DNA from 4 places in the Mesorhizobium sp. BHbdii genome. Region 2 is predicted to be linked to each of the others. Evidence: predicted binding sites of a transcription regulator. Region 2 holds the regulator's gene; each other region holds the start of a gene.
The links. The regulator PhoB, encoded in region 2, activates phosphate uptake and scavenging genes when phosphate is short. The targets are predictions, from matches to a motif close to TGTCATNNANCTGTCAT.

Region 1 (7,711 bases), on a different contig from region 2:
AAGGCCCGTGACGACGACACGCCTCATCGCAGGTCCTCCTCGTTGGTGACTGCAAATAGCGTCAGGCCGAAGCCTTATCGATGTACTTCACCGCATCGCCAACAGTCAGGATGGTTTCGGCCGCATCGTCCGGGATCTCGACGCCGAATTCTTCTTCGAACGCCATGACGAGTTCGACCGTGTCGAGACTGTCCGCGCCCAGATCATCGATGAAGCTCGCCTGCTCCGTCACCTTGTCGGCATCGACGCCAAGGTGCTCGATAACGATCTTCTTGACGCGCTCTGCGGTGTCACTCATTTGGGCATCCTCGTCTTTTGTTTGTCTGTCTTCGTTAGCGGGCGGAATGCCGCTAATCAAGCTGAAAGATGGTCCTGTCGGAAACGCAACGGCACCGGACCGGTTTTTGCCCGAACCGCCGGGTTGCGGGCCGCATTACACGAAAATCGGCCTGGGTCCAAGGCGAAAAGGGGTGTTTTCCCGCAACTGTCAAATCATCGCCATGCCGCCATTCACGTGAATGGTCTGGCCGGTGACATAGGCAGCTTCGTTGGAAGCGAGATAGGCGACGGCCGAAGCGACTTCGGCGCTGGTGCCCATGCGCCGTGTCGGGATCGCCGCCATGATCGCCTCTTTCTGCTTGTCGTTGAGCTTGTCGGTCATCGCCGATTCGATGAAGCCGGGGGCGACGCAGTTGACCGTGATTTTGCGGGTGGCGATCTCCTGCGCCAGCGACTTGGAAAAGCCGATCATGCCGGCCTTGGAGGCGCAGTAATTGGTCTGGCCGGGATTGCCGGTGACGCCAACCACGGAGGTGATGTTGATGATGCGGCCATGCCGGCGCCGCATCATCGGATGGGTGAGTTCGCGGGTCAGCCGGAACACGGCGGTCAGATTGACCTCGAGCACCGTATCCCAGTCGGCGTCCGCCATGCGTACGAACAGACCGTCCTTGGTGATGCCGGCATTGTTGACGAGAATGTCGACGCCTTCGAGATCGGCCTCGACCTTCTGGCCGAGCGCCTTGACCTCGTCGCGATTGGAAAGGTTCGCCGGGAACAGCTTGACCCGGTCGCCGAGTTCGGTCGCCAGCGTCTCCAGCTTTTCGACGCGGGTGCCGTGCAGGCCGACGACGGCGCCCTGCGCATGCAGCACCCTGGCGATCGCCTCGCCGATGCCTCCCGATGCGCCTGTGACGAGGGCCTTGCGGCCGGTCAATTCGAACATGTCTTGTCTCCTGATCTAAGAGAGAACACCCTCCACGGGCGGGGTCGAATCTCGGTTGGTTATGCGAGCGCCGCCAGCGCCGCGTCGACATCCGCCGGCGTGCCGACGGCGCCGGTAGCCATATCGCGGTTGATGCGCCGCGCCAGTCCCGACAGCACCTTGCCGGCGCCCACCTCGTAAAGCGTCGCAATGCCATTCGCGCCGAACCATTCCACCGTTTCGCGCCAGCGCACGCGGCCGGTCACCTGTTCGACCAGACGGCGGGCGATTGCGTCCGGATCGCTGGACGGAGTGACCGACACGTTGGAGACCACGGGCACGAACGGCGCGTTCTTCGTGACATCGGCCAATGCCTCGCGCATGACCTCGGCCGCCGGTGCCATCAGCGCCGAATGGAAGGGCGCCGAGACCTGCAGCATCAGCGCCCGCTTGGCGCCCTTTTCCATGCACAGTCTCGCCGCCAGTTCGACCGCCGCGCTTGCGCCGGAGATCACCAGTTGGCCACCGCCATTGTCGTTGGCGATCTGGCAAACTGAACCTTTGGCCGCTTCAGCGCAGGCGTCTTCGACATCGGCCTGTTCCAGCCCGATGATCGCCGCCATGGCGCCTTCACCGGCCGGCACAGCCGCCTGCATGGCATTGCCGCGGATACGCAAGAGCCGGGCCGCATCGGCCACCGAAACGAAACCGGCGGCGGCAAGTGCCGAATATTCGCCGAGCGAGTGGCCGGCGACATAGGCGACCTTGTCCCTCAGCGAGAGGCCGCGCGATTCGAGCGCCCGGATCGCGGCGAGCGACACAGCCATCAGCGCCGGCTGGGCATTGGCGGTCAGCGTCAGCCTCTCTTCCGGCCCTTCCCAGATCAGCTTCGACAGGTTTTCGCCAAGCGCCTCGTCGACCTCTTCGAAGACATTCCGCGATTCCGGAAAGGCGTCCGCGAGGTCCTTGCCCATGCCGACAGCCTGGCTGCCCTGTCCCGGAAAGGTGAATGCGACGGCCATGTGTGGCTCCCAAGCGGCTGATTTTTCCTGCCTGTGACGCAAGGCGGGCGGGCAAGTCAAGTCCGCTGGCAGCCCGACGCGGGTCGCTCCGGCTCGGTATCGCTGGCCGAGTACCTGTTCCAAAAGGCTTTTTTTCGATCACTCATGATGAAAATCGCTCACGATTCGTTTGCTGGCTCTTCTTATTTCAGCCACAGGCGTTAGCTTTTCGTGACATATCGATGACAGCTCAATGACACTTTTGTGTATGGTCGGGGGAATTGTAAGGTGGCAAGGACTAGGAAAGGCGTTGGCAAAGCCGCGCCACAGTTTCTGGAAGGCGATCCGGCCACCGGCTATCTGCCGGGCCGGAAATGGCCTGTTATCCGCTATGGCCTCGTCAGCCTTCTCGCCGCCACCATCCTGGTTTTTGCGATCGAACTGATCGTGCGCGGCGACTTTGCCGGCACCGTCGCCTTCTTCCTGCAGCCCTTCAAGCCGGGCTGGACCACCATCATCATCTTCGCGCTGATCCTGATCGGCCTCGACGCCGTGCTCGGCCGCAGCCACCAGAGCCTGATGATCGTCGCGCCGCTGACGCTGGCGCTGGCCTTTGTCGGCCATCAGAAATCGCTCTATCTCGGCGATCCGCTCTATCCGACCGATTTCCTCTATTCACGCCAGATCGTGGCGCTGATGCCGCTGCTGGTGCGCGAACGTCCGGGAACCGCCATCGCTCTGGCGATCGGAATCGTTGGCAGCCTGTCGCTGCTCGTTTATGGCTGGCGGCTCTGGCGCCGCCGGGTACCGGCGCTCAGCCGCAAGGGTCGCCTGGCCCGGCTGACGCTGACCGTGCCGTTGCTCGCCTTCTTCGTCTCGATCATGGATTACGCGACCTTCTCGTGGACGCGGGACCGGCTGCAGATCATCCCGATCATGTGGGACCAGAAGGAAAACTACGCCTCCAATGGTTTCGCGCTCGCCTTCGCGCTCAACGTACCGATGGCGCATGTCTCGGCGCCTGCCGGCTACTCCGACAAGTCGATCGCAGCGATCGACAGGCCTGACGTGACGGCCTCGGTGCCGGCCGAGAAGCCCGACATCATCATCGTCATGAGCGAATCCTTCTGGGATCCGACCGAACTGCCCGGCGTCAACATCACGCCCGATCCGATTCCCACTGTGCGGGCGCTGCGCTCGGGCTACATGTTCTCACCCGAATTCGGCGGCATGACCGCCAATGTCGAATTCGAGGCGCTGACCGGCTTTTCCAACGCCTTCCTGCCGGCCGGCAGCATCCCCTACCAGCAATATGTCCGCGCGCCGGTGCCGTCGATGGCGACGTTCCTGAAGAGCCAGGGCTATGAGACGCGCGCCATCCATCCGGGCACGAGCTGGTTCTGGAACCGCACGCCGGTCTATGCGGATTTCGGCTTCGACGACTTCAAGTCGGAAGAAAATATGCCATATCTCGAAAAGCGCGGTCCGCTGGCCTCGGACGCGGCGATGACCGACGAGATCATCCGCGAGGCCGATGCCACCGACGATCCGCTCTTCTTCTTCGCCGTCAGCCTGCAGAATCACGGACCCTACGAGCCGAATCGCTACTACAATCCGACCCACAAGGTGCAGGCGCCGACCAGCCAGTGGGCAAAGGATTCACTGCTGAGCTTCACCGAGGGTGCATCCGACGCCGATAAGGGCCTCGAGCGCCTTGTCGAATGGGCGAAGAACCGCCAACGGCCGACAGTCATCGCCTTCTTCGGCGACCATCTGCCGCCGCTCGGCCCGGTCTATGTCGAGACCGGCTTCCTCAAAGATAATGTCGCGCCGCGCAAAGAGCCGCCTGACCAGATGCTGCTGCATCACCAGACGCCGCTGGTCGTATGGTCGAACCGCACCGGGCCGGCCGCGGACATGGGCGCGGTAAGTCCGGCTTTCCTGCCCTACCATATCCTGACCACGGCCGGGATCAGCCATCCCTATTACACCGGCTTCCTCGGCCAGATGCGCGAGCGCTACAGCGTCGTCGATCGTAATTTGTTGATGAAGCCGACGGGCGAGGACACGCCCGACTGGGCGCGACAGAAGAAGATCGATCCGGCCATTCGCGATTTCCGTCTGCTGCAATACGACATGATGTTCGGCAAGCGCCATGCGGCGCCCGATTTCTTCCCGGAAACGGTGAACAAGCGCGTCCCGCATACAAGCTGAAGATGCCGTGACGTATCGTCCTTGTAGCGGCGGGTTTTCGGCTCGCCCTTGCCTTGCGGTCAAATTCCTGTATAGACGCCCGCAATCTGCCGGTCCTTGCTGGGGGCTGAACGGAGGGCCGGAGGTTTTTCGAAAACCTTCGTGCGGAGCCAGAGGCGCTTCCGCCTCCCGTGTCTCCGCTCTCGACCGTCTCGTCATGCTCCTTTCTTCCCCGCCCCCTTCTAGGGATCGGCGGGTCAGAGAAGTTGCAGAGGCTTTTGCCGCGGGAACCGGGAGAGAAACGAAGAAAGGCAAAGAACAATATGGCTCTTTACGAACATGTGTTTCTTGCCCGGCAGGACCTCTCGCAGCAGCAGGTCGATGCGCTTGTCGAACAGTACAAGGGCGTCATCTCCGCGAATGGCGGGTCCGTCGGCCGGGTCGAGAACTGGGGACTGAAGTCCCTCACCTACCGGGTCAACAAGAACCGGAAGGCATACTATACGCTGATGGATATCACCTGCCCGCCGGCCGCGCTCAACGAGATGGAGCGCCAGATGGGCCTGTCCGAGGATGTGCTGCGTTTCCTCACCATCAAGGTCGATGCACATGAGGAAGGCCCGTCGGCGATGATGCAGAAGCGCGAAGAGCGCTCGGAACGCGGCGGCTTCGGCGACCGTGACCGCGGCCCACGCTCGTTCGGCGATCGCGATCGCGGCGACCGTGGCGATCGCCCGCCGCGCAGCTTCGGCGGCGATGCCGGTACAGATCGTGGTCCGCGCCGTCCGCGCGAAGGTGTTGAAGGGGGTGCAGAATAATGGTCGACATCAACCAGATCCCGACCCGGCGCCCGTTCCATCGCCGCCGCAAGACCTGCCCGTTCTCCGGAGCCAACGCGCCCAAGATCGACTACAAGGACGTACGTCTTCTGCAGCGCTACATTTCCGAGCGCGGCAAGATCGTGCCGTCGCGCATCACCGCCGTCAGCCAGAAGAAGCAGCGCGAACTCGCCAAGGCGATCAAGCGCGCCCGCTTCCTCGGACTGCTGCCCTACGTGGTTCGCTAACACTCTTTCAGCGGGCGGTTCGCCGCCCGCTCTTCCCAACGGCGACGGGCGCCGCAGGGTTGAACTTGATTGACGCATGTCGTTGTCCAAAAACCGGGGCCACTTTTGGGCGACATGCATTGAAAATCCCGGGTTGAGGTGAAGGCCTCTAACTGCCGCGACAGGCAGGACAGCGACATAGGCGGCAACGCCCTCAGCTTCCTGACCTGTTCCAGACAATTCGGCGTCGATGCCAGTGATTGGCGCCCAAACGAAGGAACAAAACTATGGACGTCATTCTTCTCGAGCGCGTTTCCCGCCTCGGTCAGATGGGCGATACCGTCAAGGTCAAGGATGGATTCGCCCGCAACTTCCTGCTGCCGCAGGGCAAGGCGCTGCGCGCCAACGAAGCCAACAAGAAGAAATTCGAAGGCCAGCGCGCCCAGCTCGAAGCCCGCAACCTCGAGCGCAAGTCCGAGGCCATGCAGATTTCGGAAAAGCTCGACGGCAAGAGCTTCATCGCCGTACGTTCGGCCGGCGAAACCGGCCAACTCTACGGCTCGGTGTCGACCCGCGACATCGCAGAGCTTTTGACGGCGGAAGGCTTTTCGGTCAACCGCAACCAGATCCTGCTCAACCAGCCGATCAAGACCATCGGCCTTACCAATGTGGCGATCGCGCTGCATCCGGAAGTCGAGGTCACCATTACGCTCAACGTCGCCCGCACCGCCGACGAAGCCGAGCGCCAGGCCAAGGGCGAGACGCTGACCACGGCCGAAGCTATCTATGGCGACGACATCAACGACAATGCGCGCCCGGACAACTTCTTCGATCCCAATGCCGAGTTCGAAGGCGGCGAAGACAACGGCTGATTGCACGTCACAAGGCGTCAGAGCGGCGCTTTAAAACGTTTCGTCGGCTTCCAGTCATTTCTGGACCAATGCCCGGGCCCCTCGCCTGGGCATTTTTGTGCCAAAAGGAACTTTTCGAACCCCTATATGTTGAGGCAGACTACAGCGCCGCGCGTCCTTTGGACGCGCAAATGAAGCTGTAGAGCTTCGGTTTGGCGCATGATCCTTTCCGAAAATCGAATCCGATTTTCGGGGTCGTGCGCCGAGACAGCGTGTCTGGCCGAGAGGGGATATTGGTCATGAATATTCTGCTGAAACGCATTCTCGACCGCCTGGTGCGCACCGGCAACCTCAAAGTCACCGGACCGAAAGGCCTATCGGTGATTTTCGGCGATGGCACCGGCGATCCGGTGCACATGCACATCAAGACCGCGCATGCCGAGCGCGCCATCACCTTCGATCCGATGCTGGCGGTGCCGGAGGCCTACATGGACGGCGAACTCGACATACTCGAGGGTGGCGTGTTGGGGGTGATGCGTATCGCTTTCCAGAACATGGGTAGCGGCGGCATCGATGCCACCTGGTCGAAGGCAATCGAGGGCCTGCGCCACGCCTTCCGCCGCCTGCAGCAGATCAACACGGCGGCGCGCGCGCGCCGCAACGTGCAGCGCCACTATGATCTATCGGGCGAGCTCTACCGGCTCTTCCTCGACGAGGACATGCAGTATTCCTGCGCCTATTTCGAGCAGCCGGACATGACGCTCGATGAGGCGCAGGCCGCCAAGAAGCGCCACATCGCCGCCAAGCTCAGGCTGAAGGCCGGTCAGACGGTGCTCGACATCGGCTCCGGCTGGGGCGGGCTCGGCCTCTATCTCGCCAAGTCCTTCGACGTAGACGTGCAAGGTGTGACATTGTCGACCGAGCAGCATGGCGTCGCCACCGACCGCGCCCATGCGCAAGGCCTGGAAAACCGCGTGCATTTCGAATTGAGGGATTACCGCGAGCTCAACGAGCGCTTCGACCGCATCGTTTCGGTCGGCATGTTCGAGCATGTCGGCGTCAATCACTACCGCACCTTCTTCGACAAATCGGCGACGCTCTTGAAGCCGGACGGCGTCATGCTGCTGCACACGATCGGCCGCTCCGGCGTGCCGTGGGCAACCAGCGCCTTCATCCGCAAATACATCTTCCCGGGCGGCTATATCCCCTCGCTCTCGGAAGTGATGCCGGCGATCGAAAAGTCGGGCCTCATCGTCACCGACATCGAAATCCTGCGGCTGCATTATGCCGACACGCTGAAGCACTGGGGCGAGCGCTTCGCCGCCAACCGCGACAAGGCCAAGGCGATTTACGACGAGCGTTTCTGCCGCATGTGGGAGTTCTACCTAGCAGCCTCGGAAGCCGCCTTCCGCTGGCA
Region 2 (7,711 bases):
CAGGAAATCGGCATTCGGATCGGCGCCCGAGCCCTTGATGAAGACGTAATTGCCTTCCGGCGCCACCTTGAACACTTCGCGGGCCTGCATGCGGCCGACTTCCTGGTTGTCGAAGGTCAAATAGAAGACGTCCTTGTTCTCGATCAGCCGGTCATAGCCGACGACTGGAATGCCTTCGTCCAGCGCCTTCTGCACCGCCGGCCCGATGGCCGAGGCATCCTGCGCAAGGATGATCAGCGCGTTGGCGCCCTGCGAGATCAGGCTTTCGACGTCGGTCAGCTGCTTGCCGGGATTGGACTGTGCATCGGCGGAAATATACTTGTCGCCCGCGGCCTCGATCGCCGACTTCATGGCGGCTTCGTCAGTCTTCCAGCGCTCTTCCTGGAAGTTCGACCACGAAACACCAATGACCTTGTCCTTCGCCTGTGCGACCGACGCGAGCGTCAGCGACATGGCGATCCCCGCCAGAATGGCGGCTGTGAATCTCTTCATGATATTCCTCCTGCGCCGCGTACGGCGCGACCAACTGGCCCGAAGGCCTGCACAAAGGATCCAACGCCGAAGCACTGTCAACATGAATTCTGATGGATTTTGGTGTCTGCCGGCTTTTTTTCGAGCCTCGGAATAAACAATGACAGGTCCTTCTGCTTCTGCCAGTGTTTGTCGGCCTGACGGCTTCCGATTCATGAGCGGCCGCGGCAATAGGGAGGACGCTAAACAATGTCGGTTGGGATCCGCCATGACGATTTGCGCCGGCGCAACCGGGCGATGGTTATTTCGGCCGTACGCCGCGCAGGGCAGCCGTCACGGACCGAGATCGCCGCAACCACCGGCCTCAGCCATTCGACCATATCGGCGATCTCTTCCGACCTGATCCACGAAGGCATCCTGGCCGAGAGCAAGGCGAGTGAGACCGTTTCGCTGAAACGTGGCCGGCCGCAGGTTGGCCTCAGCCTCAATCCGGAAGCCGCTGCGGTATTGGCCGTCGTGTTGTCGCTGAATTCCCTTTCGGTCGCTGTCATCGACTATGCCGGACAAGTGGTCGCCGAGAAACAGCGCCGGCTGGACACGCTGACCATGTCGCGCGACGAGCTGATCGATGAATGTGTCGCCATCGTCCGGCGCCGGCTCGAAGACCCCGACCTCGACGTCCAAAACGTCGCCCGCATCGCGCTGGCGATCCAGGGTATTACCGATTCCCATGCGCGCGCCATGTTGTGGTCGCCGATCACGCCGCAGACGAACATCGCCTTCGCCGACATTCTGGAACGCGAGTTCGGCATCCCGGCCATCATGGAGAACGACTGCAACATGATGGCCGTGGCGCTGCGCTGGCGCGACCCGGATCGCTACCGCGACGATTTCATCGCCATCCTGCTCTCGCATGGCATCGGTATGGGGCTGGTGCTGAAGGGCGAGCTGTTCACCGGCACCCATTCCTCAGGCGGCGAATTCGGCCACATGATTCATCGGCCGGGCGGCGCGCTTTGCCGCTGCGGGCGGCGCGGTTGCGTCGAGGCTTATGCCGGCAATTACGCTATCTGGCGCAACGCAAGGCAATTGAGCGAGAACGCCGAGCCGGTCGCCGATGTCAGCGACGCCGAGATGCGGGCACTGGCGGCCCGGGCGCGCGAGACGGACGGACCGGAGCGCGAAGCCTACCGCAAGGCCGGCGAGGCGCTCGGCTTCGGGCTCGGCAGCCTGTTCGCGCTGATCGATCCGGCGCCGGTCGCCATGGTCGGTCCCAGCGCTGCCGCCTTCGACCTGATCGAGCCGGCCCTGCGCGAGGCCATCGCCCAGACCGCCGGCGGCGAGCATTCGGGTTCGATTTCCTTCGACACCGAGCCGAACGAACTGCCGCTGATCCGAGAAGGCTGCGCCATGCGGGCGCTGAGCTTCGTCGACCAGGAGATCTTCGGGCCGAGCATCCAGGCACGAGCCGGTTCGGTCGGAAAGAACGTGGCTTGAACTCGAAGGCAGGGATCCCCGGATCGCGACTTGGGGTGTGTTGAGATTCAGGTCAGGCCGAGTCGAGAATGGTGGGTTCCGAGAACGGAGCGGAGCGTACTTTTGGGTACGTGAGCACCGGAAGCGCAGGAAGCCGGCGTTCGCAGGCCCGGCACCACCTGAATATCAGCACATCCCTAGTCTTCCCTGATGGCATAGCCCGCGCCGCGGATGGTGCGGATGACATCGGGCATGCGACCATTGTTGACCGCCTTGCGCAACCGGCCGACATGGACGTCCACCGTGCGCTCGTCGATGTAGATCGTCTCGCCCCAGACATTGTCGAGCAACTGGCTGCGCGAGAAGACCCGACCCGGGTGCCGCATCATGAATTCGAGCAGCCGGAATTCGGTCGGCCCGAGCCGGATCTCGCTCTTCTTGCGATAGACCCTGTGCGATTCGCGATCGAGCATGATGTCGCCGACCTTCAGCACGCTGGACAGTACTTCCGGCTTGGCGCGGCGCAGCAGCGCCTTGACCCTGGCCATGAATTCCGGTGTCGAGAACGGCTTGACCAGATAGTCGTCGGCCCCGGTGGAAAGGCCGCGCACCCGGTCGCTCTCCTCGCCGCGCGCGGTCAGCATGATGATCGGCAGCCGCTCGGTTTCGGGACGCACCCGAAGGCGCCGGCAAAGCTCGATGCCCGAAACCGCCGGCACCATCCAGTCGAGCACCAGAAGATCGGGCACATTTTCCTGCAGCCGGATTTCGGCCTCGTCGCCGCGCGTCACCACCTCGACCTGATAGCCTTCGGATTCCAGATTGTAGCGGAGGAGGACGCCCAGCGGCTCTTCATCCTCCACCACCATGATGCGCGGCGCGATCATCGGCCGGTCACTCCTGTCATGTCGCCGGCGCCGACATCGTCGTTTCGTCGAGCTTCGGGCGATCCGCCGGCAATTGCTCCCCGGTCACGACAAAGTAGGCGTTTTCGGCTATGTTGGTGACATGATCGCCGATGCGTTCGAGATTCTTGGCGCAAAACAGAAGATGCGTGCAGGCGGTGATGTTGCGCGGATCCTCCATCATGTAGGTCAGGAGTTCGCGGAAAACCGCGGTGTATTTCACGTCGATCTTCTGGTCGTCGGCGCGCAGTTCTTTCAAAGCGCCGGCATTGCGCGACACATAGTGCTCAACCACCCCGCGGAGCTGCACAAGAACGAGATCCGCCATCGCGTCGATACCGTGCGACAGATTACGCGGCGTGGCGCTCTGCCCGACTGCGCTGACCCGCTTGGCTATGTTTTTGGCCAAATCGCCGATGCGCTCGAGATCACCGGCCATGCGGATTGCGCCGACCACGGCGCGCAGATCTTGCGCCATCGGCTGCCGCTTGGCGATCAGCGTGATCGCGCTATCGTCGAGTTCGCGCTGCCGCGCATCCATGATCGCGTCGTCCGAGACGACACGCTGCGCCATCGCATTGTCTGACGCAAGCAACGCGCGGATCGAGGCTGCGACCATCGCGGCGGCGAGCTCGTCCATGTCGCGGATCAGCCTGTCGATGTGCTCCAGTTCCTCGTCGAAAGATGCGACGGTGTGTTCACCCATGATCCTGTCCTCGTGTTCGAAATTCGCTGCCGGACCGCTCAGCCGAACCGGCCGGTGATGTAGTCCTGGGTGCGCTTGTCGTCGGGATTGGTGAACATCTTGTCGGTTGCGCCCTCCTCGACCAGGTAGCCGAGATGGAACATCGCCGTGCGTTGCGACACGCGCGCTGCCTGCTGCATCGAGTGGGTGACGATGACGATCGTGTAGTTCTGGCGCAGTTCGTCGATTAGTTCCTCGACGCGGGCGGTGGCGATCGGATCCAGCGCCGAACAGGGCTCGTCCATCAGAATCACTTCCGGCGACACGGCGATGGCGCGCGCGATGCACAGGCGCTGCTGCTGTCCGCCGGAGAGACCGGTGCCCGACTCGAGCAGGCGATCCTTGACCTCGTTGAACAGACCGGCCTTCTTCAGGCTCGATTCAACGATGCCGTCCAACTCGGACTTGCTCCTGGCCAGGCCGTGAATGCGCGGACCGTAGGCGACGTTTTCATAGATCGACTTCGGAAACGGGTTCGGCTTCTGGAATACCATGCCGACGCGAGCTCGCAGCTCGACGACATCGATTTTCGGGTCGTAAACATCCTCGCCGTCGAGCGTTATCTTGCCGCTCACCCGCGCGATATCGATCGTGTCGTTCATTCGGTTCAGGCAACGCAGGAAGGTCGACTTGCCACAGCCCGATGGGCCGATCAACGCCGTCACCTGGTTCTCGCGGACATCGAGGTCCACGTCGAACAGAGCTCGCTTCTCGCCGTAATGAACAGAGACCTTTTCGCCCTTCATCTTGATCGAAGGGGCATTGGTTCCGCTGCTCAGTTTCTGTTCGACGCCGGCTTCCGTCATGATGTTCATATCCTCTACCCCTTACCAGCGCCGCTCGAAGCGCCTGCGCAGTATCACCGCAATGGCGTTCATGATGACCAAAAACAGCAGCAAAATCAAAATCGCCGCCGAAGTCTTCTGCTGGAATCCAGCTTCCGGGAAATCCGCCCACATGAATATCTGCACCGGCAGGATCGTCGCGGGATCGGTAAAGCCGCCGGGAATGTCGACGATGAAGGCGACCATGCCGATCATCAGCAACGGCGCGGTTTCGCCCAGCGCATGCGCCATTCCGAGAATGGTGCCGGTCATGATGCCCGGCATCGCCAGCGGCAGGACGTGATGGAATACGGTCTGGACCTTGGACGCTCCGATGCCAAGCGCTGCCTCGCGGATCGACGGCGGCACGGCGCGCAGCGAAGCGCGCGAGGCGATAATGATGATCGGCAGGGTCATCAGCGCCAGCACCATGCCGCCGACCACCGGGGCCGAGCGCGGCATGCCGAAGAAATTCAGGAATACGGCAAGTCCAAGCAGGCCGAAGACGATCGAAGGCACAGCCGCCAGATTGTTGATATTCACTTCGATGATCGTCGTCAGCCGGTTCTTGGGCGCAAATTCCTCAAGATAGATAGCCGCCGAAACGCCGATCGGAAAGGCGATGGCGAGCGTAACGATCATGGTCAGGAACGATCCGACGACCGCGCCCCAAACACCGGCCAGTTCCGGCTCGCGGCTTGCGCCGGTGAAGAAGAAGATCGAGTTGAATCGGCTTTCGATTAGGCCGGCGCTCTTCAGCGTGTCGAGCCAGACGATCTCCTTGTCGGAAATCTTTCGCGATGCTTCCGGCGTATCGATGACGCGCAGGAATGCCTCGCCGCTCGCGGCGGGCGCCGTGCTGTCCAGCGCCTCGATCACCGTGCCCTTTGCGACCGCCGTCCTGTTGGGCCCCGGCGACAGCGCGGTGAGCTTGACCGTGCCGCCGTTGAACACGACCAGCAGCGATGATGCACCGCTCGTCAGCGTGAGCATGCCGTTTTCGCCTTCGGTCGCACCACGGCCGCGCGCCAGCGCCAGCATGGCATCGTCGCCGAAGGTCAGATCGATGTCGCCGCTGGTTTTCGAAGGCGTGACGCTTGTCGAAATCGCTTCGTCCGAACCGACGTCGGCCAGCAAACCCTTAAGATAGAGGTCAGCAAAATCGTCAACTGGAACCGCATAGTCCACCGTTCCTCCGAGCATCCCCGGATTAGCCGCAATATCCTTGCGCAGGAAGACGCCTGTGCCGGTGGAAATCAGCCCGCGCAGCAGACGCCTGTCCTGACGGCTCGTAACATCCGGAAATCTCGCCGCAAGCGCTTCCTGAGCGATGGCGTCGTAGTTCACTGCATCGAGTTTTGCCGGGTCGACCTTGGCCGCCGAAAGGTCAATCGGCAGCGTCAGATAGTTCTGCCGCAGCGCCGGGATCGCCTGCGTCACGATCGTCGACAGGAGCAGCACAAGGAATAGGCCGGCCAACGCGACGGCTCCGGCGCCAAGCCATTTGAACCACGTTTCCGTGCGGTAACGACCCTTCAGCCGCGCCTTCGCGGCACCGTCGGTATGAATGCTGACCGGCCGTCCGACGGCGCCGAATGACGAGATCGCATCAGTCATATTGCTCTCGGTATTTCTGGACGACGCGCAAAGCGACGATGTTGAGGGTAAGCGTGATGCAGAACAGCACCAGGCCGAGTGCGAAGGCTGCCAGCGTCTTGGCGCTGTCGAACTCCTGATCGCCCACCAGCAGCGTCACGATCTGCACGGTCACGGTGGTGACCGCTTCGAGCGGGTTGGCCGTGAGGTTTGCCGCCAGCCCCGCCGCCATGACCACGATCATTGTTTCGCCGATTGCGCGGCTGACGGCAAGCAGCATCGCTGAAACGATGCCCGGAAGGGCAGCAGGAAGGACCACCTTGCGGATGGTTTCCGACTTGGTCGCGCCGAGGCCGGCGGAACCGTCTCTCAGGGATTGCGGAACGGCGTTGATCACATCATCGGAAAGCGAGGAAACGAAGGGAATGATCATGATACCCATGACCACGCCTGCGGCGAGCGCAGATTCGGACGCGACGTTGAGGCCCAGGCTTTCGCCGATACCGCGGAAGTAGGGCGCAACTGTCAGCGCGGCGAAGAAGCCGTAGACGACGGTCGGAATGCCGGCGAGGATTTCCAGTACCGGCTTTGCGACCGCGCGGACGCTTTTGGAGGCGTAATCCGAAAGGTAGATCGCAGCCATCAGCCCGATAGGCGCAGCCACCAGCATGGCGATGAAGGTGATGAGCAGCGTGCCGGCAAAGAGCGGCACCATGCCAAAGATGTCCTGGTTGACCGCCCCGGCTTCCGCTCCGGCGCCGGTGAAGGCGCTCTGCGGCGACCAATGCGTGCCGAACAGGAACTTGTAGAACGGCACCTGTTGGAAGAACCGCAGGGATTCGAAGATGAGCGAGAGAACGATGCCGACCGTCGTCAGGATCGCGACCACCGAACAGGCGATCAAGAATACGCGAAGAACGCGCTCGACCACGTGGCGCGCCCGGTAGGCCTGTGCGATGCGCGAATAGGCCCAGTAAAATCCGGACGCGGAAAGCACGAGCGAGGCGGCCCAGATGATCCAGGTGCTGGTCGTATGGATCGATTTGTAGACGGCGGCAGCCGCATCTTTCGTGGGATCGGCGAAGCCGACAAGCCCGCCAAAGGCCATCGCGCGAGCGTCGCGGATGAAAGCTTCGACCTGCGGAATGCCCATTCCCGACAGTTCGGTGGAGAAGCGGTCGGCAATGATCGACGATTCAATTCCCGGCGTGACCAGCGACCACAACAAGATCGCAAGCAGCGCGGGACCGGCAGCAAAAAGTGCCAGAAACATGCCATGTTGGCCAGGCAGCGAATGCAATCGCGCGACGTCGCCATTGACACTGGCAACGGCGCGTCTCCGGCCGATCAAATAGGCCGCAGCTGCCAGAACCAACAGAAGAACAACGAGATAACCGACCATGATTCAGGACGTCCCCTCGACCGCCGGTCATTCACCGGCTCAAAGCACGGGACCTTGGCCCCGCGCTTTGGGCTTTAGAGCATGAGGGTCAGAGCGGATATACGCCCGGACCCCGAAACCTCAGGAACCCATGCCCTTCAGGGCCTTGGCGTTTTCGGCCCACTTGGCGCGCTCGGCGTCCGGCAACGGGATCAGGCCCTTGTCGGCCAGATAACCATCAGGACCCCATGCACCTTCCGAGGTGTACTCGGCGATGAATTCCTGCATGCCGGGGATGACGCCAACATGCTCC
Region 3 (7,711 bases), on a different contig from region 2:
TCAATTATTACAATAGGTTGCAGGACCCTTTCGCGCCGAGCGCCGGCGCCGTGCCGGTCAGCCGGCTGCCGAGAGGTCGGAGCATGTATTACTACGATCTGAAGGAATTTGCCCGCTACTTCGATCCCGATTTGCGCATCGACCTCGAATTCGGCGACGTCATTGAAGTGCCTGCGATGCCGTCGATCGTCAAGGATCGGCCGATCGCCGGCGACAACAGGAACGGGGTCCTGTTCAAGCTCAACAAGTTCCGCCACTTCCACATGCCCGCCGACGATGTAGCCTTCGCGGACAAGCTTCCGGTTGCGGTGTGGCGCGGCGAGCTCAACAACCCGATAAGGACCTTGCTTCTGGAGGCCGCGCGCGATCTGCCCTTTTGCGATGTCGGCACGCCCAAACCGACGGCAGCGCCGGAATATCGCAAATCTTATCTGAGCATCGATCAGCAGCGGCGCTGTCGCTATATCATTTCGCTCGAAGGCAACGATGTGGCGACCAACCTAAAATGGATCATGAGTTCGAATTCGCTGTGCCTGATGCCGCCGCCGACGTATGAGACATGGTTCGCCGAAAGCGAACTCATGGCCGATGTTCACTATGTGCCGCTCGAACCTGATTTCACGGATCTTGCCGAGCGGGTGCAATATCTCGAACGTCATCCGACTGAGGCCGAGCGCATCGTTGCCGCCGCCAACGCCTATTGCCGCAAGTTCGCCGACGAACGGGCCGAGCAGGCGATCTGCTTGCTCGTGCTCTACAAGTACTTCGTGCTCAGCGGCCAGATCGAGCCTGATCCCGAGGTCTGGCGTTTTATCTCAGGCTAACCCGCGGCGACCTTCGACCTGATCAGGACCGTTGTCAGATATCTTCCCGGTCAAGAACCAGATCGGCCGGACCAAACCGGTCCTTTGCCGTGAATTGCTGGTGCCAGTAGGGATACAGAACGGGCGGGCGGCTCACAGCGTCCAGGCGTGCGCGCTCATCGCTGGTCAGCACCAGGCTTGCAGCGGCGATATTGTCCTTGAACTGCGCTTCGGTCCGTCCGCCGATCACCAGCGAGCTGACGGCCGGCCGGCCTAGCAGCCAGGCAAGCGCCACCTGCGCTGCCGAGACGCCATGGTTCTTGCCGATATAGGCAAGCACATCGACGATCCGCCACAGCCGGTCTCCATCACGGATCGGCGGTTCCGTCCAGCCGCTGAGCTGGCGGGAGGTGGCCTGGTCGCGGTGGTATTTGCCGGACAGCAGTCCACCGGCGAGCGGGCTCCACACCAACACGCCAAGCCCCTGGTCGACCGAGATCGGCAGCAGTTCATATTCGGCTTCGCGTGCTTCCAGCGTGTAGTGGATCTGCTGGGTGACGAAGCGCGGCTGGTGCTGGCGGTCGCTGATCCCCAGCGCCTTCATCACTTGCCAGCCGGAATAGTTGGAACAGCCGACATAGCGGACCTTGCCCTGGCTGACGAGCGTGTCGAGCGCGGCGACGGTCTCCTCGAGCGGCGTCGTGCCGTCCCATTCGTGCAGGAAATAGATGTCGATGACGTCGGTCCTGAGGCGCTTCAGGCTCTTCTCGCACTCGCGGATCAGATGGTAGCGCGACAGCCCTTCGTCGTTGGGGCCCGTGCCGATCCGCATCCGCGCCTTGGAGGCGATCAGCACATCGCCCTTGCGTTTGCCGCCGAGCGCTTCGCCGATGATCTCTTCCGAAAGCCCGTTCGAATAGACATTGGCGGTGTCGATGAGATTGATGCCGGAATCGATGCAGAGGTCGATCATCCGGCGCGCCTCGTCGAGATCGGTCTTGCCGACCGCCGAAAATGCGCCGGCGCCGCCAAAGGTCATGGTGCCCATGGTCAGCGTCGAAACCTTCAGCCCGGAACGGCCGAGAGTGCGGTATTCCATGTCAGATCCTCGCAATTGCGTTGAGAAGGGCTGCTTCGAAGGCCGCCCGAGGGGAGCCTGGCATTTGTAGGACAATTCGAGCCGCTTGTCGTGCATGCCATGGAGGCTGATCGATCATATCTCACGGATTTGCGCGACCGGCACACAGGCCGGCTGCAATAAAACCGTCATTGGCCGGCCTGTATGCAAGTCGGCTCAAGGTGTTCGATCTTGGCCGGCACGCCGGACGCCGACAGGGGCTCGCACGCGGAGCAGCATAAATGACCGAAGCAAAACAGAATTCTCCTGCCAAGGACTGGCTGGAGGCGGAGCTCGCCGACACACTTGACGAAGATTACGAGCTGGAAATGTCGGAACCGGCGCTGTCGCTGGAGATCGCCAAGATCTACAAGAAAGCGCATCCGCCCTCGATGGATCGCCAGCAATATTTTCGCGACCTGATCACGCTGCAATCCGAATTGATCAAGCTGCAGTCCTGGGTGGCATATCACAAGAAAAAGCTGGTCGTGATTTTCGAGGGCCGCGATTCGGCCGGCAAGGGCGGCGTCATCAAGCGCATCACCCAGCGGCTCAATCCGCGCATCTGTCGCGTCGTAGCCTTGCCGGCGCCGACCGAACGCGAAAAGTCGCAATGGTATTTCCAGCGCTACGTCCCGCATCTGCCGGCAGGCGGCGAGATCGTGCTGTTCGACCGCTCCTGGTACAACCGCTCCGGCGTCGAAAGGGTGATGGGATTTGCCAAACCGGATCAGGTCGAGGAGTTTTTTCGCGACGTGCCGGAGTTCGAGCGCATGCTCGTCCGCTCCGGCATCACGCTGGTCAAATACTGGTTCTCCATCACCGACGAGGAGCAGCAGATGCGTTTCCAGATGCGCATCCATGATCCGATGAAGCAGTGGAAGCTGTCGCCGATGGACCTGCAGTCGCGCGTGCGCTGGGAGCAGTACACCAAGGCCAAGGAAGAGACGTTCGCCCGCACCAACATTCCCGAAGCCCCCTGGTTCATCGTCGAAGGCAACGACAAGAAGCGGGCGCGGCTGAACTGCATCGATCATCTCCTCAAGCAGATGCCTTATGAAGAAGTGCCGCACGAAGAGATCACGCTGCCCGACCGCGTCTTCAATCCCGAATACGAGCGCCAGGTGCTGCCGCGCGAGCTGTATGTACCCGAGAAGTATTGAGGCAGGGTTCCCTTCTCCCCGTCAGTATATCGGGAGCCGCCCCTCATTGCATTGCCGGGCATTTCTCCCGGTATAGTGACGGGGAGAAATGGGCTTTCGCCAATCACCAACGTTGCAGAAGTGCCGCTAAGCCCGCTTGATGATGACGTGCGTGGCAAGCGGCGTCACCGCCTGTTCGGTGCACTGATAGCCGAGCTTGAGCATGTCGAGGCCGGCAAAAAGGTTCTCACCCTTGCCGAGCAGCAGCGGCGACACCGCAAGGTGCATCTCGTCGATCAGCTTCTCCTGCAGATATTGACGGATGGTGGCGACGCCGCCGCCGACCCGAACATCCTTGCCGCCGGCCGCCGCCTTCGCCTGTTCCAGCGCCGAGTGGATGCCGTCGGTGACGAAATAGAAGGTCGTGCCGCCTTCCATTACAATAGGGTCGCGTGGATGGTGGGTCAGCACGAAGACCGGTACGTGGTAAGGTGGATTGTCGCCCCACCAGCCTTTCCAGTTCTCGTCCGGCCATTCGCCGCGGATCGGGCCGAACATGTTGCGGCCCAGGATCCAGGCGCCGACATTTTCGAAGCTGCGCACGGTGAACGCCTCGTCGGTATCCATGGTGCCGCCCTCCTTGCCGACCATCTCACGAAATGTGCGGGTGCCGACCATCCATTTGTGCAGATCTTCTCCGCCGACACCGAGAGGATTGCTGAGATCCTGGTCAGGACCGGCGCCGAACCCGTCGAGCGACAGGGTGAAAGCGTTGACGCGAAGTTTGGACATGAGAGCCTCCTCGATAACCAGTTGCGTTTTGCAATCAGTTATTGGGTAGCTTAACTGATTGCGAATTGCAAGCTGTTTTCTGGAACACGGCAAGGCGAGAGCGAAGGGCCAGGCGACTCTCGCTGCGTTTCACCGGCCGGAAACTGAAATTGTCCTGTATGTCGAAGCGGATCGCCGGCTATTGTTCGCGCCGCGAACCAATGTTCGGCTAAGGGGATGCTACCCCTTCAGCATCGCCGCCACTTCGGGCGCGAAATAGGTGAGGATGCCGTCGCAGCCGGCGCGCTTGAAGGCTAGCAGCGATTCCAACATCGCCTTGTCGCCGTCGATCCAGCCATTGGCAGCGGCCGCCTTGATCATCGAATATTCGCCCGACACCTGATAGGCGAAGGTCGGCATCCGGAATTCGTCCTTCAGTCTGCGGACGATGTCGAGATAGGGCAGGCCGGGCTTGACCATCAGCATGTCGGCGCCCTCGGCGAGGTCCTGCTCGGCCTCGCGCACGGCCTCGTCGGAATTGGCGTGGTCGAGATAGTAGGTCTTCTTGTCGCCCTTGAGCAGACCGGCGGTGCCGACCGCCTCGCGGTAGGGGCCGTAGAAGGCGGAGGCGAACTTCGTTGCATAAGACATGATCGCCACATCGGAAAAGCCGTTGGCGTCGAGTGCGTCGCGAATGGCGCCGATGCGGCCGTCCATCATGTCGGAAGGCGCGATGATGTCGGCGCCTGCCGCCGCCTGGATGACGGCAGCCGCGGTCACCTGTTCCACCGTCTCGTCGTTGACAATGATGCCGTCGCGCAAAATGCCGTCATGGCCGTGCGAGGTGAAGGGGTCGAGCGCGGCATCGGTGATGATGCCGATCTCCGGCACCGCGTGTTTGATGGCGCGCGTGGCGCGATTGATGACGTTTTCCGGATCGAGGATATGCGAGCCGGTCTGGTCGCGCAGGCCTAGCTCGACATTCGGGAAGGTGGCAATCGCCGGAATGCCGAGCTTTGCCGCGCGCTCGGCCTCCTTGACGGCAAGGTCGAGCGACAGGCGGAAGACGCCGGGCATGGCGGCGATCGGTTCGCGGATGTTCTTCCCATCGACGACGAAGATCGGCCAGATCAGGTCGTCGACGGAGAGCCGGTTCTCCTGGACGAGGCGGCGCGACCAGTCGGCCTTGCGCATGCGGCGCAAACGGTGGCTGCCGGTGATCTCGTCGACGCTGCGCGCGCCGGCAGGCTTTGCTGGGGTGAATTTGTTCATCGCCAAAACTCCAGATCGGCAGCTTTTACCACGAGCTTCCGCCGCTGACCAATGCGGCACGATTGTGCCAGGCTGGCATTACCTGGATATCGGTATACCAAATCCGGCTGACCGTTGCAGGACAGGATTGACCTTGGCATTGACGCACCCATGCGCCACGCTTTAGCACTTCAGTCCCGGCGGCGCAGGGAGGGAATGTCAGGCGATGGATTTTGGCGGCAGCGACGAGATCCGCTTCGAACGATTGGACAGGGCCCGCATCGTCACGCTGACGCGACCGCAAGCGCTCAATGCCGTCACCCACCGCATGGTCAAGGCGCTCGACAAGGCGCTGCGCGCCTGGGAGCGGGACGACGGCGTCGACGTCGTCGTCGTCAAGGCCGAGGGTAGGGCGTTTTCGGCCGGCGGCGACATCCTCCACATCTACGAGGCCGGCGGGGCGGGAAAGCCGCCGGTCGATTTCTTCGCCGACGAATACCGGCTGAACGCCCGCATCGCGCGGTTCAAAAAACCCTATGTCGCCCTGATCGACGGCATCGTCATGGGCGGCGGCGTCGGCATCTCGTTCCACGGTTCGCATCGGGTGCTGACCGAAAACGCCCAATTCGCCATGCCGGAAGTCGGCATCGGCTTTTTCCCGGATGTCGGCGCCAGTCATCTCCTGCCGAACCTTGGCGGCAGTTTCGGCATGTATCTGGCCCTGACCGGAAACCGCATCCGCTATGGCGACGCTTTGTGGTCGGGCCTGGCGACGCATACGATCAAGGCGCAGGACCAGGCCGGTTTTCTCGACCGGCTGGTCGCGACCGGCGACCCGGAATCGGCGCTGCGCGGCTTTTCCGTCCCGGCCCGCCGCGAGACTGACAGTCGGACGCTGGAAGCGATCGCCCGGCATTTCGCGCAAACGTCGCTGGGTGACGTCATCGGCAGCCTGGAGCGCGCCGCACCCGCCGATGCGTTCGCGACAAAGACGCTGGCGACGATCCGTACCCGCTCGCCGACCAGTCTGCATGTCGCCTGGCGCGAGATCAACGCCGGGCTGACGCTATCGATCGACCAGTGCATGCGGATGGAATTCCGCATCCTCAACCGCATGCTTGCCGGCCACGATTTCTACGAAGGCATCCGCGCTGCCATCATCGACAAGGGCTCGACGCCGCAATGGCGGCCGGCAGGCATCGACGGCGTCAGTGCTGCCGAGGTCGATGCCTATTTTGCTCCGCTTGGCGAACGGGAACTCGAGCTGTGAGCGACGTCACGTCGAGACGCGTCGTGCTCCAGCCCTCGACGGTCGAGGTCATCTTCGCCTGGTTCCAGCGCGTCATATCGGGCTACTGCCTGTGGTTCGGGATTTTGTACTGGATCCGGCTGATCGGCTTCTATCCCGGCTCGTTGTGGCGCTTCGACCTGATGCCGGTGCATTGGCAGGTGGCGGCGGTGACGCTCGCCGTCTTCTTCCCCTTCGCCGCCGCCGGTCTGTGGATGCTGGCCTCCTGGGGGCCGGTGATCTGGTTCATCTGCGCGGCGACCGAGATCGTCATGTATGCCGGCTTTCCCGAGCTCTTCGGCCACCGGCCGCTGATCCTCGCCTCGCATGCGGCGGTGGCGCTGCTCTACATCGTCTTTCGCGTGGTGATCTGGATGCAGAAGCGCCAGAGCCGGCAATAGAGCATCGGACCGATACTCAACAAGAATAGCGCCGCGCGTCCCATTGGACGCGCAAATTTCGCCCGGAACCATTGGCTAAATCTTTAGGTTAATCATCCTTGTTCGGGTGACCCTTCGTTAAGCCTCTTTCGAAACCTCTTACCGGTAAGCTCTTGTTAGCCCTAGCGTTTAAGTCGAATTTTATGAGTATTCGATAGTGTCGCGATCAAGGTGAAAAACAAAAAAATCACCAGGCGACAAACGAGAGGCAAAGACAATGATCAATTCCCGTCCGGCGGCGAAGACCGCCAACGTATCCGATGACCGCCGCGAGGCAATCCGTTCGCTGTACATGGAATCGCTGCAGCTGGTGGAGCGGCTGCACCGCCGTCTGCTTGACGTGATTAAGGACGAATTCGACCGCAACGGCCGTTCCGACATCAACGCCATCCAGGCGCTGCTGCTCTTCAACATCGGCAATTCGGAACTGACCGCCGGCGAACTGCGCTCGCGCGGCTACTATCTCGGCTCGAACGTCTCCTACAATCTGAAGAAGCTGGTTGATCTCGGCTTCATCAACCACCAGCGCTCGCGCATCGACCGTCGTTCGGTGCGGGTCTCGCTGACGCCGAAGGGCAGTGAGGTGGCGGAAGTTGTCGGCGGCCTCTATGAGCGCCATGTCGGCTCGATCGAGCAGGTCGGCGGCATCAACACGGAAGAATTTAAGCAGATGAACCGCGCCCTGCAGCGGCTGGATCGGTTCTGGAACGACACGATTGCGTATCGGATGTAAGGCGCCGCATCGAGATCGGGAGCCGCCCCATAGAAGCGCGGTCGGGGACAGCCAATCAAGGACCGGTGCCGAAAAGCATCGGTCTTTCCGTTTCGTGATACCGGCCGATCCAAATCACGGTCAGGGCCACGTTGCCGCCATATTCCCGGTGAAAGCGAGGATGCGG
Region 4 (7,711 bases), on a different contig from region 2:
ACGATGTCGCTTTGCCTCTGCCAATGCTTGTCGATGCGCCATGTGGAAGTCGTGCAGGCAAAGGCGACGAAATCTGCAAAGGACAGGGTCTTGTCAGCACCTACAGGCAGCGCCGGATCAGCCCGTTCGCGGTGGGCGAGATAGACCTCCACCCTGCCATAACCAGGCACAAGGGGACGGTCGCGATATTGGTCGGCCCAGCACGACAACAGCCTGACGTAGGGATTGCGAACGAAGGTAAATCGCAAGGCTTCAGGACTTGTGGCCATGCGATAGAACTGCAGGACGCCATGGCGAGGTGCCTGCAAGTTCGACGCCTTTCGGTTATGCACCTTCCAGTTCTGGTCGCTGCGCCACCCCGACACGGTGTCGTTGCCGATCATGGCTGCAAGGTTGCTGCGAATGCGGCTGCTCGCCGCCTTTGGCGTGGCGAGGTACAGGATCTTGAGTTGCGGGACTACGTCGATCAGGTCGTCCGGCAGGTATGCGGTTTCCATGGCTCTGCGGTAAAAAGCGAGCGCTTCCGGATTCGCCCAGGCAAGAAACGGCTCCTTGACCAGACCGCGAAGATTTCGCAGTCCTGGTCGCAACGAGCGCTCGAGGCGGCGGATCACGCCGATCTTGCGTTTTCCCGGAATGACCGAGTCGGCGGGCGAAACATGGCTGGTGGTCATCGGCAAAACCCTCGCCTTGAAAGCAGTCTACCAGTCGTGGCATAGCCGCAACCACGCAGAACTATAGCGAATTGCCCCTATCCAGGACCGGCTTGCTGCGCTTAATAGACTGCGAAGAAAGTCCCGCCAAGTTCGAAAGCTTATTCGTGGTGCAAAAGGCGTAGCGAGATCGCATGGATTTGTCACAGCATAATCAACGGGTTCAAGCGGAACCGAAGACGCCTATCCTGTTCGTACGCCAGCGCTATGCGCCATATGGCGGAGGCGAGATCATGCTGGAAAACATCATGGCGGCGTTCGCCGCGCGTCAACGGCCGGTGGCCGTGCTGTCCGGCGACTGGCCGCGATACGAAGGCATAGAATTCATCCATTGTGCCGGCCGCCGGTTTCCCCGCTCCCTGCGGGCGACGTCCTTTGCCCGAGCCGCATGCCGCAAGATCGCCGAAATGCCACTGGCCCTCGTGCAGAGCAACGATCGTCTTCCGTGCTGCGATGTCTTCCGGGCCGGGGAAGGCGTTCATGCCGCCTATCTTGCCGAGCGGCGGCGTTTCGAGACGCGGCTTGGCAGGGCAGTGACGGCGCTGAGTCCCTTTCATCGCCAGACGCTGCGTCTTGAACGCACAACCTATGCCAGCCCACGGCTTAAAGCTGTGATTGCCATTTCGAAAATGGTGGCTGAGGATATTATCCGTCACTACGACTATCCGGCGGAACGTGTCCACCATGTTCCCAACGGGGTCGACCTGGACCGCTTCAACCTGGAGCTGCGCCAACAGCATCGGGCGGCGGTCCGTGCGCAGCTCGATGTCGACGTTAACAGGCCGGTCGTCCTGTTTGTCGGCTCGGGTTTCGCGCGAAAAGGACTTCTTCCATTGATGAAGGCTGTCGCCACGTTGGACGGTGAGCCGGAGGTGTGGGTCATTGGCCATGATTCGCGCGCCAATGCCTTCAAACAGGCCGGCGACAGACTTGGTCTTGGCGCAAGGCTCAGGATGTTGGGGCCGCAGAAAGATATGTTGCCATGGTACGGCGCGGCCGACATTGCCGTGCTGCCTTCCATTTATGACCCATTCGGCACAGTGGTGATCGAAGCCATGGCCAGCGGCTTGCCCGCCGTGGTAAGCACCGGGTGTGGCGCGCGCGAGCTGGTCGATCGGTTCGAGCCGACGCTTGTTTGCGACGCAGCCAGCGTAAACGACCTCGCCGCCGGGCTTGCCCGTGCGTTGCAGCTGTCGTCACGGCCTGAGACTGCGGCAAAGGTCAGAGCGGCGGCCGAACATTACGATTTCAACGTCATGATCAGGAGAATGATAGCGCTCTACGAAAGTCTCGACCTGAGATAATTTTCGACATTTTTTTTGAATCCGTTAGTATCGCTCGGAGTGCTAACAGGCCGGGGGACCAGTTTCTTTGAACAACTGTAGCAGTTTTGACGCCGGAACCGTCTGACCGTGCCGGCGCTCTCAGTCATCATAATCAGCCGCAATGAGGAAGCGTGCATTGCACGTTGCCTTCGCTCGGTACATTTTGCCGACGAAATCGTCGTCCTCGACAACAACAGCACCGATCAAACCAGGGAAATCGCCAGTGGACTCGGGGCCAAGGTCCTGATTACCCTCGATTGGCCCGGTTTCGGCGCGCAAAAAAACCGTGCCCTGGCCGCGGCGACAGGGGATTGGGTCCTTTCGCTTGATGCCGACGAGTGGGTCGAGCCACCCCTCGCTGCAGAAATCAGAGCCGCTATCGCCAACCCACAAGGCTATGATGGCTTCGAAATACCAAGAAGATCCCGCTTTTGTGGGCACATCGTCCGCCATGGCGGCTGGTCGCCCGACTTGGTGCTCCGGCTTTTCCGTCGACAGTCCGGGCGCTTCAGCAACGACACGGTGCACGAGAAAGTTGTGGTGAATGGGAAGGTTACGCGATTGTCCCATCCTATGGAGCATGACTCCATCGCCGACCTGGCAGACGCGCATGACAAGATCGGCCGATACGCAGAAGCGTCCGCGGCGCGGCTGCTTACCGAGGGCAAAAGAAGCTCGATAAGCAAGGCGGTTTTGCGCTCGGTCTGGGCCTATATGAACAGCTATGTTTTCAAGCTGGGATTTCTGGACGGTTCGACCGGCGCGATGGTCGCCGCTTATTCAGCTAGCTACACCTATCAGAAATGGGCGCTTGTCGCATTGGGCAGCGAGACGAAATCCGCCGAAAAAAGCAGGACCGGCGTGAAAGGCAAATCCGTGCGATTCAGAAATCGTCCTGGCTAGCTTCTGCACCATTGTTGCCGAGCTGTTGCCAGACAGATAGTGTATGACCGTTTTGAAATTGGAGCCAAGGTACTGAATATGACTAATGCGTTTAGGGTATTCGTTGGATGGGACAGCCGCGAGCCGATCGCCTACGACGTAGCACGGCACTCTTTGCTTAAAAACGCTTCGGTGCCTGTCTCCGTCATTCCAATCAAACAGGACGAACTGCGTGCCCGTGAACTGTATTGGAGGGAGAAAGATCCACTCGCGTCAACAGAGTTCACCTATACGCGGTTTCTCACGCCTTTTCTCGCCGACTACACGGGTTGGGCTTTGTTCTGCGATTGCGACTTCCTGTGGCTCGATGACGTCGCAGGTTTGCTAGAATACACGAAATCGAACAAGGCGGTCTATTGCGTCCAGCATGATTATACGCCGAAGGCCACTACCAAGATGGACGGCGTGGTCCAGACGTCCTACCCACGAAAAAACTGGTCCTCGCTGATGCTGTTCAATTGCGCGCACCCTTCGGTTAAATCGCTTACGCCAGAGGTCGTGAACCGCGAAAGTGGTGCCTACCTCCATCGAATGCAGTGGGTCGCCGATGAGGACCTGGGCTCGCTGCCAGTAGAGTGGAACTGGCTTGAAGGTTGGAACGAAAAGCCGGCGCATGGCACACCTAAGGCGGTCCACTATACAAGCGGTGGTCCGTGGTTTGCCGAGTGGCAGAATGTCGACTATGCGGATCTGTGGATAGCCGAACGCGACGAATTCTTGAGTAGTGCCGAACAAACGGAAGCTTCTCTTTCGCGCTCGGCGAGCCGGTAGCTAATCCAACCGATCGGCCCGACCATATCGGACGTTTCGTCGAGATTGCCGACAGCGCGCGGTTCGTGCAGATCGGTGAACAGACTAGGCGTGCCTGGTCGAAATCGAACCGAGCGGGTTGTCGAACAGCCATTTTTGGCGACGTGCTTTCCAGCGCGCAGCGTTGGCACAGCGTCTGCTGCGCCAAGCCGGCAACTGCTTTGTCGTTGTTGCGGCATGCTGCATGGCAGAGGCTTGAGGCCATGGCGAAAAGAAGTGCGGGGATCCTGCCTTACCGCAGATCGAGCAACGAACTGCAGGTGTTGCTTGTTCATCCGGGCGGGCCGTTCTGGCAAAGCCGCGATCTTGGCGCATGGTCGATTGCAAAGGGCGAGTATGGTGATGACGAACAGCCCGAAGCTGCGGCACGTCGTGAATTCGTGGAGGAAACCGGCTGGGAGCTCGAGGGAGCACTGCTTGCGTTGGGGGAGCTGCGCCAGCGCGGCGGCAAGCTTATTACAGCCTTCGGCGTCGAAGGCGATTTCGACGCCGGCACTTTGCGGAGCAACATGTTCGAGATGGAATGGCCACCGCGCAGCGGCCGCATACAATTCTTTCCGGAGATCGATCGCGCAGGGTGGTTCGGCCTCGATATGGCCCGGGAAAAGATGCTTATTGGCCAGCGGCCTTTTCTCGACCGGCTTGTGGGGTCGGTCTAAAGCCGACCCAATGGCCGACCGACATCTTAAACTGGTCGTGCTGATCGCTACGCCCCAGGAACCATGGGCTGAGGCGAAGAGCATGTGACCACGCCATCGCGCCAGGATCAGAACACGAACTCGACAGACGTCAGCGGCCAGCAGCCGCGGGTCCATTCGATTGGAACGCCGTTGCGGTCCTCATTGACGGCATTGATGCGGAATACTGGTGTTCCGGGTGTCAGCCGCAGGATTTCGGCTTCATCAGGGGATGCAAAGCCGCCACTGATGCGCGTCTCGGCCCGCCGGTAATTCTCGATGTCATGCGCGCGGAAAACATCGGTCACCGACTGACGCACGTCGTACGTCTGCTCGAAATCAGGAAAGAGATGGGCTGGAAAGACCTTGGTATTGACGTAGACCGGCTGCTTATCGGACGTTCTGATCCGGCACAGCCGGATAATGGTGGCATCAGGTGCGAGACGCAACCGCTCCGCCACGGCCGGTTCTGCTGGTTCCCGGACGATAAGCAGCGTCTTGGTGCCGATTTCCTGGCCATGAGCTTCGAAATTATCGAGAAAGCGCTGGCCGTCGCGAACCGTGAATGTCGAGGGTAGGTTTCGCACGAAGATACCGACGCCCTTGCGAGCGGTGAGGTGGCCCTCATGCTGTAACTGCTGCAGCGCCCGGCGAAGTGTAATGCGGGTGACCGCGAGTTTCTCCGCCAGATGCGTTTCTCCGGGAAGTTGGCTGCCCGGCGGAAGACAGCCGCTCTCGATCAGATTGAAGATGTGATCGTAGATCTGCTGCCAGATCGGCGAATCGCTGCGTGGCCGAAAGACCAGCCCGTCAAAGGCCAGAAGACGATTGACGCTGCGCTCGTGTGGTGTTGGGATTTTCGTATTCTGGTTCATGAAGCCTTATTCACCGGCGATCGGTGTGCCGACCATCGGTTTACGCGCGAGAGTCCAGAGGAATAGACAATTTGTCCGTGAACCATGGTGGCCACCACACGCGGATGCTCTGGATCGCCGGCATCGACGAGGATCAGATCCGCTCGGCGGCCGGCAACAAGCAATCCGCGATCGTCAAGGCCGGCTACCCGGGCCGGATTTGCCGAGACCAGATTCCAGATCATGGGGAAATCGCTGGCCCCCGGAGAAGACAGCCTGAAGGCCGCATGCAGAGGCGAGGGATAATGGTAGTCACTGGTCAGCACCGTGCAGAGCCCGGCTCTGATGGCCTCGGTGGCATTCAGCGCTCCATTATGGCTGCCGCCGCGCACGACATTGGGCGCGCCGAGGATCACATCCTCGCCCATTTGCCGCGCGGCTTTCGCCGTTTCGAGCGTCAGTGGAAACTCCGAAGCCTTTGCACCGAGACCGCGGAAATACATACGTTCTTCGGGAGACGCTTCGTCATGGGCAAGAAGCACATTGCCATTGGCCCGTGCAGTCGCGGCCAGCTTCCCAATCGCGATCGCTACGTCGGCCCGGCGGGACCAAATCTGATCGAGCAACGCCATATATTGCTCACGGCTCAAGCCGGACCGTTCCGCCATCTGGCCGATCTTGCTTGCGATCGTGCCGTTCAATACCGACCCGGTCGTATGGTCGTTGAGAGCAATGATCGGTCGCGGCCAAAGAGAGAGCCATTGTATGACCTGCGCCATCTGATCAAGCGCGAAGGTCTCCCAGCGCAGATGCACACGCGTATCGCAGCTAAGAGTATCGCGGAGACCGCAGAGCGCGCCGATCAGTTGCTTGGCGGCTTCGAGCGAGCGAAGTCCGGGCTCCCATGACACCGTGACGCCGTGAAAGGCTGTGGTTACTCCATTGGCGACAAGCTGGCGGTCCGTATCTTTCAACGCCAGCGCCGTGTCGAAGCGGACACCCGGCCGCGGCATGATTTGCCGCTCGAAGCCGTCGCCGTGGATATCGACGATCCCCGGAAGCACGAGCAGACCATCGGCATCGATTATGGACGCATGGGCCGCTTGGATCTCTGACAGTATCCCGCCGGCAATGCTCAGGTCCGCGGTTTCAAGTCCCCGGTCGGTAAGGATGCGACCACCCTGAATGTGCCAGTTCACTGTATCCCTCTAAAAGCAAAGCCTGCCGGTGGCGCCCACGAAATGTCACGAGCACGTCATCTGCTGCGTATACGGATTAGCGGGTAACAGTTTCCTGTCTATACAGCAAAGGGAAAATGATGATCCGCACCATCGCAACCGCACTCGCGCTGACGCTTGCCTCCGCTCTTCCAGCTTTTGCGGAGCCGGTGAAATTCGCGGTAACCGACATGGAGGGACTGGAGGCTCTTCAGCAGGAATTCGGCGCTTTCCAGACCGCTCTTGAAGAGGCGACCGGCCTGGATATCGAGCTGTTTCCGGTCAGCTCGCGGACCACCGCCGTCGAGGCCATGAATTCCGGGCAGGTCGATCTCGTCCTGACCGGTCCTGCTGAATACGTGGTCATGAAGGAATTAAGCCAGCCGAAGATTGTTGTTGCCTGGCAGCGCCCCGATTATTTCGCTCAGATCGCCGTACTGGCGAATGGACCGATCCGCTCGATTGAAGACTTGAAGGGCAAGAAGATTGCATTCGGCTCGGTAGGCTCCACCTCCCAGCACCTCGGCCCCGCGCAGGCGCTGGCCGATTTCAACCTGAAATATGCCACCGACTACGAGCCAGTGATCATATCGCGCAATATCGCGGCTGAGGCTCTCATCCGCGGCGACATCGCCGCTACCGGCTTGAATTTCGGTTATCTGAACTCGGTCCGGGAAGCGTTCCCCGACACTGCCTTCTCGGTAATCGCACGGGGCCGCGATCTGCCGAACGACATTCTTGTCGCCCGTAAGGACATTTCAGACGACGTGTTCGTCAAGGTCCGCGATGCCTTTGCGAAGAATGGCAACGAGCTGATGAAAGCGATCCTGACAGGCGAGGACAACCAGAAATTCAAGGGCGGTTTCTTTCTGACTGATGTCAGGGACTCGGACTACGACTATGTCCGCTCGATGTACCGCACGATCGGAATCGAGACCCTCACCGACTTTGTAAACTGAGGCTTGCTCCTTTTCATCGCAAAGGCGGCGGTTAACCGCCGGTCTATTTCGTAGTCCCGTCTGGGCCAAGAGGTCACTATGACAGCAATCATTCGCGCGCACGATCTTGCGAAGAGCTATGCGAACGGAAAGGTCGTTTTCTCCAGTATCGGCCTCAACATAGCATCGCGCGAACGGGTTGCCCTGATTGGCTCGAACGGTGCTGGAAAATCCA

Region 1: a site for PhoB is predicted at 2,448-2,464, ahead of ACWTU8_RS26540 (LTA synthase family protein). Genes of this name have one in related genera too.
Region 3: a site for PhoB is predicted at 2,057-2,073, ahead of ppk2 (polyphosphate kinase 2). Genes of this name have one in related genera too.
Region 4: a site for PhoB is predicted at 6,564-6,580, ahead of ACWTU8_RS18440 (alpha-D-ribose 1-methylphosphonate 5-triphosphate diphosphatase). Genes of this name have one in related genera too.

Annotation. Positions count from the first base shown of each region.
Region 1 is NZ_JBSPKX010000006.1:113,680-121,390, forward strand. Features, by position in the region: gene fabF (beta-ketoacyl-ACP synthase II) at 1-27, opposite strand, end outside; gene ACWTU8_RS26525 (acyl carrier protein) at 62-298, opposite strand; gene fabG (3-oxoacyl-[acyl-carrier-protein] reductase) at 488-1,225, opposite strand; gene fabD (ACP S-malonyltransferase) at 1,285-2,226, opposite strand; gene ACWTU8_RS26540 (LTA synthase family protein) at 2,494-4,419, shown strand; gene rpsF (30S ribosomal protein S6) at 4,722-5,216, shown strand; gene rpsR (30S ribosomal protein S18) at 5,216-5,464, shown strand; gene rplI (50S ribosomal protein L9) at 5,731-6,315, shown strand; gene ACWTU8_RS26560 (SAM-dependent methyltransferase) at 6,594-7,711, shown strand, end outside.
Region 2 is NZ_JBSPKX010000005.1:183,669-191,379, forward strand. Features, by position in the region: gene xylF (D-xylose ABC transporter substrate-binding protein) at 1-492, opposite strand, end outside; gene ACWTU8_RS24365 (ROK family protein) at 721-1,968, shown strand; gene phoB (phosphate regulon transcriptional regulator PhoB) at 2,145-2,834, opposite strand; gene phoU (phosphate signaling complex protein PhoU) at 2,851-3,558, opposite strand; gene pstB (phosphate ABC transporter ATP-binding protein PstB) at 3,597-4,412, opposite strand; gene pstA (phosphate ABC transporter permease PstA) at 4,425-6,038, opposite strand; gene pstC (phosphate ABC transporter permease subunit PstC) at 6,031-7,419, opposite strand; gene ACWTU8_RS24395 (PstS family phosphate ABC transporter substrate-binding protein) at 7,540-7,711, opposite strand, start outside.
Region 3 is NZ_JBSPKX010000001.1:2,440,941-2,448,651, reverse strand. Features, by position in the region: gene ACWTU8_RS11945 (glycosyl transferase family 90) at 1-824, shown strand, start outside; gene ACWTU8_RS11940 (aldo/keto reductase) at 859-1,902, opposite strand; gene ppk2 (polyphosphate kinase 2) at 2,163-3,083, shown strand; gene ACWTU8_RS11930 (dihydrofolate reductase family protein) at 3,210-3,854, opposite strand; gene hemB (porphobilinogen synthase) at 4,074-5,105, opposite strand; gene ACWTU8_RS11920 (3-hydroxyisobutyryl-CoA hydrolase) at 5,311-6,354, shown strand; gene ACWTU8_RS11915 (DUF6163 family protein) at 6,351-6,773, shown strand; gene ldtR (transcriptional regulator LdtR) at 7,030-7,545, shown strand.
Region 4 is NZ_JBSPKX010000003.1:315,395-323,105, reverse strand. Features, by position in the region: gene ACWTU8_RS18470 (sulfotransferase family 2 domain-containing protein) at 1-674, opposite strand, end outside; gene ACWTU8_RS18465 (glycosyltransferase family 4 protein) at 848-2,017, shown strand; gene ACWTU8_RS18460 (glycosyltransferase family 2 protein) at 2,126-2,941, shown strand; gene ACWTU8_RS18455 (glycosyltransferase) at 3,020-3,751, shown strand; gene ACWTU8_RS18450 (NUDIX domain-containing protein) at 3,994-4,449, shown strand; gene phnF (phosphonate metabolism transcriptional regulator PhnF) at 4,557-5,342, opposite strand; gene ACWTU8_RS18440 (alpha-D-ribose 1-methylphosphonate 5-triphosphate diphosphatase) at 5,339-6,520, opposite strand; gene ACWTU8_RS18435 (phosphate/phosphite/phosphonate ABC transporter substrate-binding protein) at 6,637-7,497, shown strand; gene ACWTU8_RS18430 (phosphonate ABC transporter ATP-binding protein) at 7,576-7,711, shown strand, end outside.